One region of the Mesorhizobium sp. M0808 genome, then DNA from elsewhere that is predicted to be linked to it. Evidence: predicted binding sites of a transcription regulator. Region 1 holds the regulator's gene; the other holds the start of a gene.
What was found. The regulator PhoB, encoded in region 1, activates phosphate uptake and scavenging genes when phosphate is short. The targets are predictions, from matches to a motif close to TGTCATNNANCTGTCAT.

Region 1 (5,457 bases):
CCGGCCAAGGATAGGAATTGGCAAGCCATATGGCGCCCATGATGACAAGGCAAGTGACGGCCCCGAGGAACGTCTCGGCCCAGATCGGGCGTAACGGGAAGCGGAACCGCTTGCGCTGCACCCGCCCGTTGAGCAGCATGAACACAACCGCCAGGCACGCGACAATTCCGACGATCCAGCTCCATCGCGCACCGATCGAACCCGTCGGTCCGCCGCCCATCAGCTGGAAAGTGGCATCCAGCGGCGCAATCGTCTGCCCACTGGCGACCCACCATGCGGCACCCCGCCAGACCAGAAGGCCGCCCAGCGTCACGATGAAGGCCGGCACCTCGAGATAAGCGATGATGTATCCCTGGAACGCTCCGATCAGAAGGCCAAGCGCGAGGCCGATGGCCAGCGCCAGGATCCAGATCCAGGGGTTGCCTAATTGCAGACCGACCATTCGCACCAGGAAATGCACCTGCGCAAAACCCATGACCACGCCGATCAGGCCTTCGGCGGAGCCGACCGACAGGTCGATATTGCGCATGACGATAACCAGCACCATTCCGGCGGCCATTATGGCCACGGCCGAAGTCTGCACCGACAGGTTCCAGAGATTGCGTGGCGTCAGGAAGGTCCGGCTGTCGAAGTCGAACGGATTGACGCCGAGCCGTACGCTAGAAATGACATGCAGGCCGACCCAGATGACCAGCAGCGCGCCGACCATGCCGAGCATGCGCGTGTCGAGTTCGGTTGCCTTGAGAAATCGGGCAACAATGCCGAGTTCGGATTCCCGTGCCCGGTCTGTCGTGCTGTCGACCGGCGTGTTGGACGTCGTGTCGGTCATGATGTTTCTCCCGCCGGGTTGCCGTCTGCCGCGGATGCCGGAAGCAGCCTAGAAGTTATCCGCCGGAAGCGGAAAAACAACTCTTGTTGGAAAAACGCCGCGGCGAGCGGCCGCGGCGTTCGGACTTTTCGGAAACGTCGGCTCAGTTGCAGACTGCAACAGCGCCAGCCGTCACCCCGGCGCAGACCTCTTCTTTCTTGATCCAGCCGGCGTCGATGACGACGTTGAGGTTGTCCTTGGTGATGGCGACCGGGGTCAGGAACAGCGACTTGACGGTATTGCCGCCGGGCGTGGTGAAATCCTTCACGCCGGCAATGTCGGTCATCTGCTTGCCGTCGGCCAGTTGCGAGGCGATCTCGGCGGCATTCTTGCCGAGCTCGCGCGCATCCTTCCACACCGACACGGTCTGTGTGCCGAGCGCGATGCGGTTCAGCGCGGCGTGGTCGCCGTCCTGGCCCGAAACCGGAACCGATCCGGCCAGCCCTTGCGCCGTCAGCGCGGCGACGACGCCGCCGGCAGTGCCGTCATTAGCGGCGACCACGGCATCGACCTTGTTGTCGTTGGCGGTCAGGAACTGTTCCATGTTCTTCTGAGCGTTGGCCGGCAGCCAGCCGTCCGTATAGGCCTCGCCGACATTCTTGATCTTGCCGCCGTCAATGGCCTCCTTCAGCACCTCCATCGAACCGGCAAACAGGAAATCGGCATTCGGATCGGAACCCGAACCCTTGATGAAGACGTAGTTGCCTTCCGGCTTCACCTTGAAGACTTCGCGGGCCTGCATGCGGCCGACTTCCTTGTTGTCGAAGGTCAGATAGAACACGTCCTTGTTCTCGATCAGCCGGTCATAGCCGACGACCGGGATGCCTTCGTCCAGTGCCTTCTGCACGGCCGGCCCGATGGCCGAGGCGTCCTGCGCCAGGATGATCAGTGCGCTGGCGCCCTGCGAGATCAGGCTCTCGACGTCGGTGAGCTGCTTGCCGGGGTTGGACTGTGCGTCGGCGGAAATATACTTGTCGCCTGCGGCCTCAATGGCCGCCTTCATTGCGGCCTCGTCGGTCTTCCAGCGCTCTTCCTGGAAGTTCGACCAGGAAACGCCGATGACCTTGTCTTTAGCCTGCGCCACCGACGCCAGCGCCAGCGTCATGGCGACACCCGCCAGAATGGCGGTCGTGAATTTCTTCATCATATCCTCCCTGCGCCGCGTACGGCGTGACCAATTGGCTCAAAGACCAGCTTAGAAGCTCTAATTTTTTCGAGCCTCGAAAAAATACTGGCCCGATCTCCGGCTGCTGTCAACATCGATTCTGATGGATTTTAATGACTCTGCGAGTTTTTTCGAGCGTCGGAATAAACGATGACAGCGCAACCTGCATCTGACACTATTTGCCTGCGTCCGACACTATTTGTCGGACATTACCGACGGCTTCCGGTTCATGAGCGGCCGCGGCAACCGGGAGGAAAGCAAAACAATGTCGGTCGGAATCCGCCATGACGATTTGCGCCGGCGCAACCGGGCGATGGTGATCTCGGCGGTGCGCCGGGCCGGCCAGCCATCGCGTACTGAGATCGCAGCTACTACCGGCCTCAGTCATTCGACCATATCGGCGATCTCTTCCGACCTGATACGGGAAGGCATCCTCGCCGAGAGCAAGGCAAGTGAGCCCGTTTCGTTGAAACGCGGTCGTCCGCAGGTCGGCCTCGCCCTCAACCCGGAAGCGGCGGCGGTGCTGACCGTGGTGTTGTCGCTGAATTTCCTGTCGGCCGCCATTATCGACTATACGGGACAGGTGGTCGCCGAGGAACAGCGCCGGCTGGACACGCTGACCATGCCGCGCGACGAGCTGATCCGTGAATGCATGGCCATCGTCCGGCGCCGGCTGCAGGATCCAGACCTTGACGTCCGCAGTGTCGCCCGCATCGCCCTGGCGATTCAGGGCATTACCGACTCCCCTGCACGCGCCATGCTGTGGTCGCCGATCACGCCGCAGACCGACATCGCCTTTGCCGACATGCTGGAGGACGAATTCGGCATCCCGGCAACGGTGGAGAACGACTGCAACATGATGGCGGTGGCTTTGCGCTGGCGCAATCCGGATCGCTATCGCGACGACTTCATCGCCATCCTGCTTTCGCATGGCATCGGCATGGGGCTGGTGCTGAAGGGCGAACTGTTCACCGGGACGCATTCCTCGGGTGGCGAATTTGGCCACATGATCCATCGTCCGGGCGGCGCGCTCTGCCGTTGCGGGCGGCGCGGCTGCATCGAGGCCTATGCCGGCAACTACGCCATCTGGCGCAACGCCAGGCAGATGAGCGAAGAAAGCGAACCGATCGCCGACGTCAGCGACGCCGACATGCGAGCACTGGCGGCCCGGGCGCGCGAGAAAGATGGGCCGGAACGCGAGGCCTACCGCAAGGCCGGCGAAGCGCTGGGTTTCGGTCTCGGCTCGCTGTTCGCGCTGATCGATCCGGCACCGGTCGCGATGGTCGGCGCCAGTGCCGCCGCCTTCGATCTGATCGAGCCGGCCTTGCGGAAGGCAATCGCCCAGACCGCCGGCGGCCAGCATTCGGGCTCGATCTCCTTCGATACAGAGCCGAACGAATTGCCGCTGATCCGCGAAGGCTGCGCGATGCGGGCGCTAAGCTTCGTCGACCAGGAGATTTTCGCGCCGGGCGCGCAAATGAGGCCCAGCGTCAGAAAGAACGTAGCCTGACCAGGCGGGTCAATCTTCCCTGATCGCATAGCCGGCACCGCGGATGGTGCGGATGACATCCGGCATCCGGCCGTTGTTGACGGCTTTGCGCAGCCGCCCGACATGCACGTCGACGGTGCGTTCGTCGATGTAGATTGTCTCGCCCCAGACATTATCGAGTAACTGGCTGCGCGAGAAGACACGGCCCGGATGCCGCATCATGAACTCGAGCAGCCGGAATTCGGTCGGCCCGAGCCTGATTTCGCTCTTCTTGCGATAGACCCTGTGCGATTCGCGATCGAGCACGATGTCGCCGACCTTCAGCACGCTGGACAGCACTTCCGGCTTGGCGCGCCGCAGCAGCGCCTTGACCCTGGCCATGAATTCCGGTGTCGAAAACGGTTTGACCAGATAGTCGTCGGCGCCGGTCGAAAGCCCGCGCACCCGGTCGCTCTCCTCGCCGCGCGCGGTCAGCATGATGATCGGCAGCCGCTCGGTTTCGGGGCGCACCCGCAACCGACGACAGAGCTCGATGCCGGAAACCGCTGGTATCATCCAGTCGAGCACCAAAAGGTCGGGCACATTCTCCTGCAAACGGATCTCGGCTTCGTCGCCGCGTGTCACCACCTCGACCTGGTAGCCTTCGGATTCGAGATTGTAGCGGAGCAGCACACCCAATGGCTCCTCGTCCTCCACCACCATTATGCGTGGTGCGATCATCGGCTGGGCACCCCCATCATGTCACCGGTGCGGACATTGTCGTTTCGTCCTGCTTCGGACGATTGACCGGCAATTGCTCGCCGGTCAGCACATAATACGCATTTTCGGCGATGTTGGTGACATGGTCGCCGATCCGCTCCAGATTCTTGGCGCAGAACAGCAGGTGCGTGCAAGCGGTGATGTTGCGCGGATCTTCCATCATGTAGGTCAACAGCTCGCGGAACACGGACGTGTATTTGACGTCGATGCGCTCGTCGGCGGCACGCAGCTTGGCCAACGCGGCCGCATCGCCTGCAGCATATTCCTCGATGACACCCTGCACCTGGATGAGAACCAGCTGCGCCATCGCGTCGATGGAATGCGACAGGTCCCGCGGCGTGGCGCTGAGGCCGACCGCACTCACGCGCTTGGCGATATTCTTGGCAAGGTCGCCGATGCGTTCGAGGTCGCCCGCCATGCGGATCGCTCCGACCACATGGCGAAGATCGTGGGCCATCGGCTGGCGTTTGGCGATCAGGGTGATGGCGCGGTCGTCCAGTTCGCGTTGACGCGCATCCATGATGGCGTCGTCGGAAACGACGCGTTGCGCCAGCACGTTGTCGGAATTCAACAGGGCCTTGGTCGCCCCGCCGACCATCGAACCGGCGAGGTCGGCCATGTCGCGGATCAGCTTGCTGATCTGCTCGAGATCCTCGTCGAAAGAAGCGACTGTGTGTTCGCCCATGGTCCTGTCCTCATATGCATGATCGGAACGGCTCAGCCGAAGCGGCCAGTGATGTAGTCCTGCGTGCGCTTCTCGCGGGGCGACGTGAAGATCTTCTCGGTCCGGTCGAACTCGACCAGTTCACCCAGATACATGAAGGCGGTCTGGCGCGACACGCGAGCCGCCTGCTGCATGTTGTGGGTGACGATGACGATCGTATAGTCGGCTTGCAATTCGTCGATCAGTTCCTCGATCTTGGCAGTCGACAGCGGGTCGAGGGCCGAAGCCGGTTCGTCGAGCAGAATGACTTCCGGCTTCACGGCCACGGTGCGGGCGATACAGAGCCGCTGCTGCTGGCCGCCGGACAGGCTCAAGCCGCTGGCGTTGAGCTTGTCCTTGACCTCGCTCCACAGCGCGGCGCGCTTCAACGCCTGTTCGACGCGGCCGTCCATCTCGGACTTGCCGAGGTTCTCGTAGAGCCTGGCGCCGAAGGCGATGTTCTCGTAGATCGA
Region 2 (5,457 bases), on a different contig from region 1:
ACGGCGTTGCGCCGAACGCAAACGTCCATTTGTAGCCGACCAGTCCGTCTTCGGGCGTCGTGTGCTGGTCGTGATGAGCAAGCAATTTGGCGCGCTCCGCCAATTCCTCCGCCTCGCGCCTGACCATTTCCGCCGTTTCCGGCCGCATCCGCCTGGAGAAGCTGACGAACGTCGACTCGCGCTCAAGATGGGTGATGGCCCAGCCGATGAAATTCTTGTTGGTCGTCTCGAACAGCGGCCGCAATGGCCCGTCGAAATTCCACTGGATCGGCGCCTCGACCAGCAGCCTTGCCGACAGGCCGCGACCGAGCGCGACCAGGCCGAGTTCCTCGAGCTCGCGCAGATAGAGGAACATCGAAGCCTCGCTCAGCCCTTGTGAGCGCATGATGCCTTCGGGCGTGAATTTCTCGGAAAGCATGACAAAGACGAACAGCAGTGCCGGCTGCCCGGCGAGCTTGCGCTCGATCTCCGGCGCGATCTGGTTGGCGGGTCCTGGTCCTCTGTTCATAGAGCCGAGCACGTTCTCCAACTCTACGCCGGCGGCAGTGCAGATCTCCATCAGCCGGTCGAGCTTGCAGTTGCGCTCGTGGAAGATGCGCTTCACCGTCGGCTCGGAAACACCCATCCGCTCGGCAAGGACGCGATAGGTGATGCCCTTTGCCTTAAGCGTCCGCTTCAGCGCTTCGAAGATCAGGCCGTTCATGGGATGCACCTCTTTTGCACGATTTGGTATCAGCCTTCGGTACTAGTCCTGATAGATCTTCCCGAAAAGTATCGAAAGGCCTAGCTCTCCGCTAGTCCATTACAGGAGACTAGCCATGAAGAGCCTCTTCACCTCGATACTTCTCGCCCTGGTCGGCATCGCGGCCGCGCCGGCAGTTCAGGCCGCTGAACTCTGGCGCACCGGCGGCCTCGAGCAGCCTGAATCGGCGCTGTTCGACGCCGCCGGCCAGCGCGTTATCGTCTCGAACATCGTCGGTAATCCCGGCGAAGCCGACGGCAACGGCTATCTGTCGATCCTGTCGATGGACGGCAAGCTAGTCACGCAACACTGGACCGACGGCATGGACGCGCCCAAGGGCATGGCGATTGCCGGCGGCAAACTCTACGTCGCCGACATCACCCATGTGCGCGTCGTCGATCTCGCAAGCGGCAAGCTAACATCGACGATCGACGTGCCGAACGCGGTCTTCCTCAACGACGTGACCGCCGACGCGTCCGGCAAGATCTACGTCACGGATATGCTTGCCGATACGATCTATCGCATCGACGGCGACCGGCCCGAACTGTTCGTCAGGGATGCGGCGCTTGCTTCGCCGAATGGCATCTTCGCCGATGGCGGCCGGCTGATCGTCGCTTCCTGGGGCAAGGGCATCAAGCCCGACTTCAGCACCGCGGAGCCGGGCGGCCTGCTCTCGGTCGATCTTGCTACCAAGGCCGTTTCGCCACTGCCCGGCGCGGAAAAGTTTGCCAACCTCGATGGCGTCGTTGCCATCGGCGGCAGCATCTACGCCACCGCGTATATGACCGGCACGCTCTACCGCTACAAAGCCGGCGGCACGCCGCAAGCGGTTGCGACGTTCAAGCCGGGCAGCGCCGACATCGGCACCGACGGCAAGTCGACAATCTTCGTGCCGCTGATGAACGACGGCGAGATCGCGGCATTGGGCCTCGACTAAGCCAGCCATCGGCTCAGGCGGCGGGCGCGGCTTTCTTCAGCTGCGCCCGCGATCCGTGATCGAGGCGGCATAAGTCACCAGCGGCCGCTTGACGCCGTGGTTGATCAGCATGCGGCGTATCTGCGGCGAAGCGCCTGATATAATGAAGCGAACGCCGGCGCGGCTCGCCTTGTGGGCCGCACCCTCGATGACATTGGCCGCCGTTGATCGAAGAACGGCACCGCCGAACAGTCGAGGATGAAGTTCCTGCGCTGGCGCGGTCGGCGACGTCTTCCTGCACCAAGGATTGATGGTCTGCCTCCAAACATGCAGCACTCTTTGCCAGCCGATGCGCTGTCATGCTACAAACCTCGGCATCGTTTGGCGGGACATCCACTGCGATCCCGATTTCACAGGCACGACTTCAAAAGGATGAGCGGGTGAAGATATTCAAAGCGTTGGCGACCTCGACAGCCTTGCTGTCGATGGTTTTCCTGCTGGCAGGCTGCGGTCATGGCCTGATCAACAGGCTGATTTGAGTCAGGTGCCGTCGGCCCGCCCAAGCCATCGCTGCAGGAACCGTGCCGCAAGCCAGCACAGCATCGCCCAGGCAAAGCCGGCGCACCAGCCGGCCAATACGTCGGACGGCCAGTGGACGCCGAGATAGATGCGGCTGATGCCGACCACCACCGTCGTCAGCACCGCCAGCCCGAGTACATAGATCTTCGTTGTCCGCCCGGGCAAAAACCGCGCCGCCATGCTGCCCAGCGTCAAATATGTCACCGCCGACAGCATGGCGTGGCCGCTCGGAAACGAAAGCGATGCCACATCGGCGAGATGCGAGACCAGATCAGGGCGCGGCCGGTCGATGTCGAATTTCAGCACGCTTGACAGGAGCTGGCCGCCCGCTACCGCGACGAACATGAGAAGCGCCGCGCCTGGCCTGCGGATAAGGAGCAGGTAGACGATCATTGCTGCCGTGATCACCACCAGTACGCTGGCGCTGCCGAGGCTGGTGATGTCGCGCATCGCCCCTTCCAGCCACGCCGGTCCGATCGGATTGTCGGGCTGCCCGGCCTCGCGGAAGGCAAGCAGGATTTCGGTGTCGAAGGCATGCGGCGTGGTGGCCCGCGCCAGCTCCATCAGCTCCTCGAACCCCCACAGCCCGCCGGCAATGACCAGCCCGGCAAGCAGAACCGGGAACTCCAGCCAGTTGCGCAGTCTGCTTGCAATCTTCTTCATCGGCCCGATCGCAGTTACAGCCTTTGCAGATAGGGCCCGAGCGTGATCAGCGCCACAGCTGCGATGGCAAGCACGATGCCGGTTGCCTGTAAGGCATTGACGCGCTCGCCGAAGAAGACCAGCGCCACCACATTCACCGACACCAGCTGGATCACCGCCGACAGGCTGAACGACACCGACATGCCGAATTCACGGATCAGCCTCAGCATGATCAGATTGCCCAGCGAATAGAGCGCCAACGTCAGCACAATCTTGCCGAGGCTCGGCGCCAGCCCCCACTGTTTTGCGGCCATCGCCGCCAGCAGGAAGATCACCGTCGAAACGCAGAGCTGCCCAAGTCCCCAGAAACTCACTTTTGTTCTCTCCCGATGTGTCCCTACGCGCCTGCCGCAGCTCTTGTTTCCGAAGCGACGGTCGCGGTCAAGCGGGGCCGATGTTGGATACGAAATCGCAGGTGGCAATTAGCCGGCATGTCATCAAACTGTGACCTGCCGGCGATACCGGACTGGCCAGGCAACACGCTCCAGCAATCCATCCAGCCAGAGGCAGGCCCTATGACCGAACATCGCACCCCTGACGCCCATTTCCGAACCAGCCTGCTCGAGGAAAACGACGGGCCAGGAGCCAATCTCACCGACAACCGCACCATGGGTGAGATCATCGCCGCGCGGTTCTCGCGCCGCGGCTTCCTCAAGAGCTCGCTTGCCGTCTCGGCCATAGCCGCTACCGTCAGCCCGCTGGCGCTGATCACTGCCGACAACGCCCGCGCCGCCGAAGGCTCCGCCTTCGCTTTTGACGAGCTCGAGGCCGGCATCGACGACAAGCATCACGTCGCACCCGGCTATGACGCCGATGTACTGCTGCGCTGGGGCGATCCGCTGTTCGCCGATTCGCCGGAATTCGATCCGAGAAAACAGTCGGCGGAAGCCCAGGCCAGACAATTCGGCTACAACAACGACTATGTCGGCTATATCCCGATCGACGGCTCGGCCGAGCACGGCCTGCTGGTGGTCAACCACGAATACACCAATCCGCACCTGATGTTTCCGGGCCTCGTCACCATCGTCGACGGCAAGGCCAAGCAGGCGCCCCTCAGCAAGGAACAAGTCGACGTCGAGATGACGGCGCATGGCGGCACTATCGTCGAGATACGCAAGGTATCAGGCAAATGGCAGGTCGTTCGCGACGGCAAGCTCAACCGCCGCATCACCTCCAACACCGAGATCGCGCTCTCCGGCCCGGTCGCCGGCCACGACCGCGTCAAGACCAGCGCCGATCCGACCGGCACGAAGGTCATCGGCACCGTCAACAATTGTGCTGGCGGCGTCACGCCGTGGGGCACCTATGTCATGGCCGAGGAGAACATCCACGGCTATTTCTCGGGCGAGCTGCCGCAGGGGCATAAGGAAGCCGCCAATTACAAGCGCCTCGGCATTCCCGAAGGTGCCTATGAATGGGCAGCGCATTACGACCGTTTCGACATCGGCAAGGAGCCGAACGAGCCGAACCGCTTCGGCTGGATCGTCGAGGTCGACGTCCAGGCTCCGACTTCGGCGCCGAGGAAGCGCACCGCGATGGGGCGCTTCAAGCATGAGGGCGCCGAATCGATCGTCGCCAAGGATGGCCGTGTCGTCTTCTATCTCGGCGACGACGAGCGCTTCGACTATGTGTATAAGTTCGTCACCACAGGCAAGTTCGATCCGGACAACCGCGCCGCCAACATGGATTTGCTCGACGACGGCACCTTGCATGTCGCCAAGTTCGCCGAGGACGGTTCGGTCGAATGGCTGCCGATCGTCTTCGGCCAAGGGCCGCTGACGGCGGAGAACGGCTTTGCCAGCCAGGCCGACGTGCTGATCGAGACGCGCCGCGCCGCCGACCTGCTCGGCGCCACCAAGATGGACCGTCCGGAAGACATCCAGCCCAATGCCACCAACGGCAGGGTCTATGTCATGCTGACCAACAATTCGAAGCGCAAGGCCGACCAGGTCGACGCCGCCAACCCGCGTGCCGAAAATGCCTTTGGCCACATCATCGAGATCGTCGAGGACGGCGGTGATTTCACCGCGACAAAGGGCAGGTGGGAAATCCTGCTGAAATGCGGCGATCCCGCTGTGGCCGACGTCGGCGCCACCTTCTCGACCGCAACCACCGCCAATGGCTGGTTCGGCATGCCGGATAATTGCGCGGTCGATTCGGCCGGCCGCCTCTGGGTCGCCACCGACGGCCAAGGCCCGAAAGCCACCGGCCGCACCGATGGTCTGTGGGCTGTCGATACGGAGGGGACGGCACGGGCGACATCAAAGCTGTTCTTCCGCGTGCCGATCGGCGCCGAAATGTGCGGTCCCCTGTTTGCGCCGGACGACCAGACCGCCTTCGTTGCCGTCCAGCATCCGGGCGACGGCGGCGAGGACTGGGAGGCTTTCGGCCGTCCGTCCTACTATGAGGATTTGTCGACGCGCTGGCCCGACTTCAAGCCGGACATGCCGGTGCGCCCGGCGGTCGTTGCCATCACCAGGCAAGGCGGCGGCAAGATCGCGGTCTGACACGCAGCCAG

Region 2: a site for PhoB is predicted at 3,372-3,388, ahead of NKI25_RS19450 (PhoX family protein). Genes of this name have one in related genera too.

What each region holds. Positions count from the first base shown of each region.
Region 1 covers NZ_JAMYOX010000003.1:205,693-211,149, forward strand. Annotated here, with positions in the region: gene NKI25_RS06690 (sugar ABC transporter permease) at 1-829, opposite strand, end outside; gene xylF (D-xylose ABC transporter substrate-binding protein) at 972-2,012, opposite strand; gene NKI25_RS06700 (ROK family protein) at 2,299-3,543, shown strand; gene phoB (phosphate regulon transcriptional regulator PhoB) at 3,553-4,242, opposite strand; gene phoU (phosphate signaling complex protein PhoU) at 4,259-4,966, opposite strand; gene pstB (phosphate ABC transporter ATP-binding protein PstB) at 4,999-5,457, opposite strand, start outside.
Region 2 covers NZ_JAMYOX010000016.1:96,961-102,417, forward strand. Annotated here, with positions in the region: gene NKI25_RS19425 (helix-turn-helix domain-containing protein) at 1-703, opposite strand, end outside; gene NKI25_RS19430 (SMP-30/gluconolactonase/LRE family protein) at 819-1,679, shown strand; partial or broken gene NKI25_RS19435 (sodium-independent anion transporter) at 1,716-1,939, opposite strand; gene NKI25_RS19440 (phosphatase PAP2 family protein) at 2,199-2,900, opposite strand; gene NKI25_RS19445 (hypothetical protein) at 2,915-3,253, opposite strand; gene NKI25_RS19450 (PhoX family protein) at 3,455-5,446, shown strand.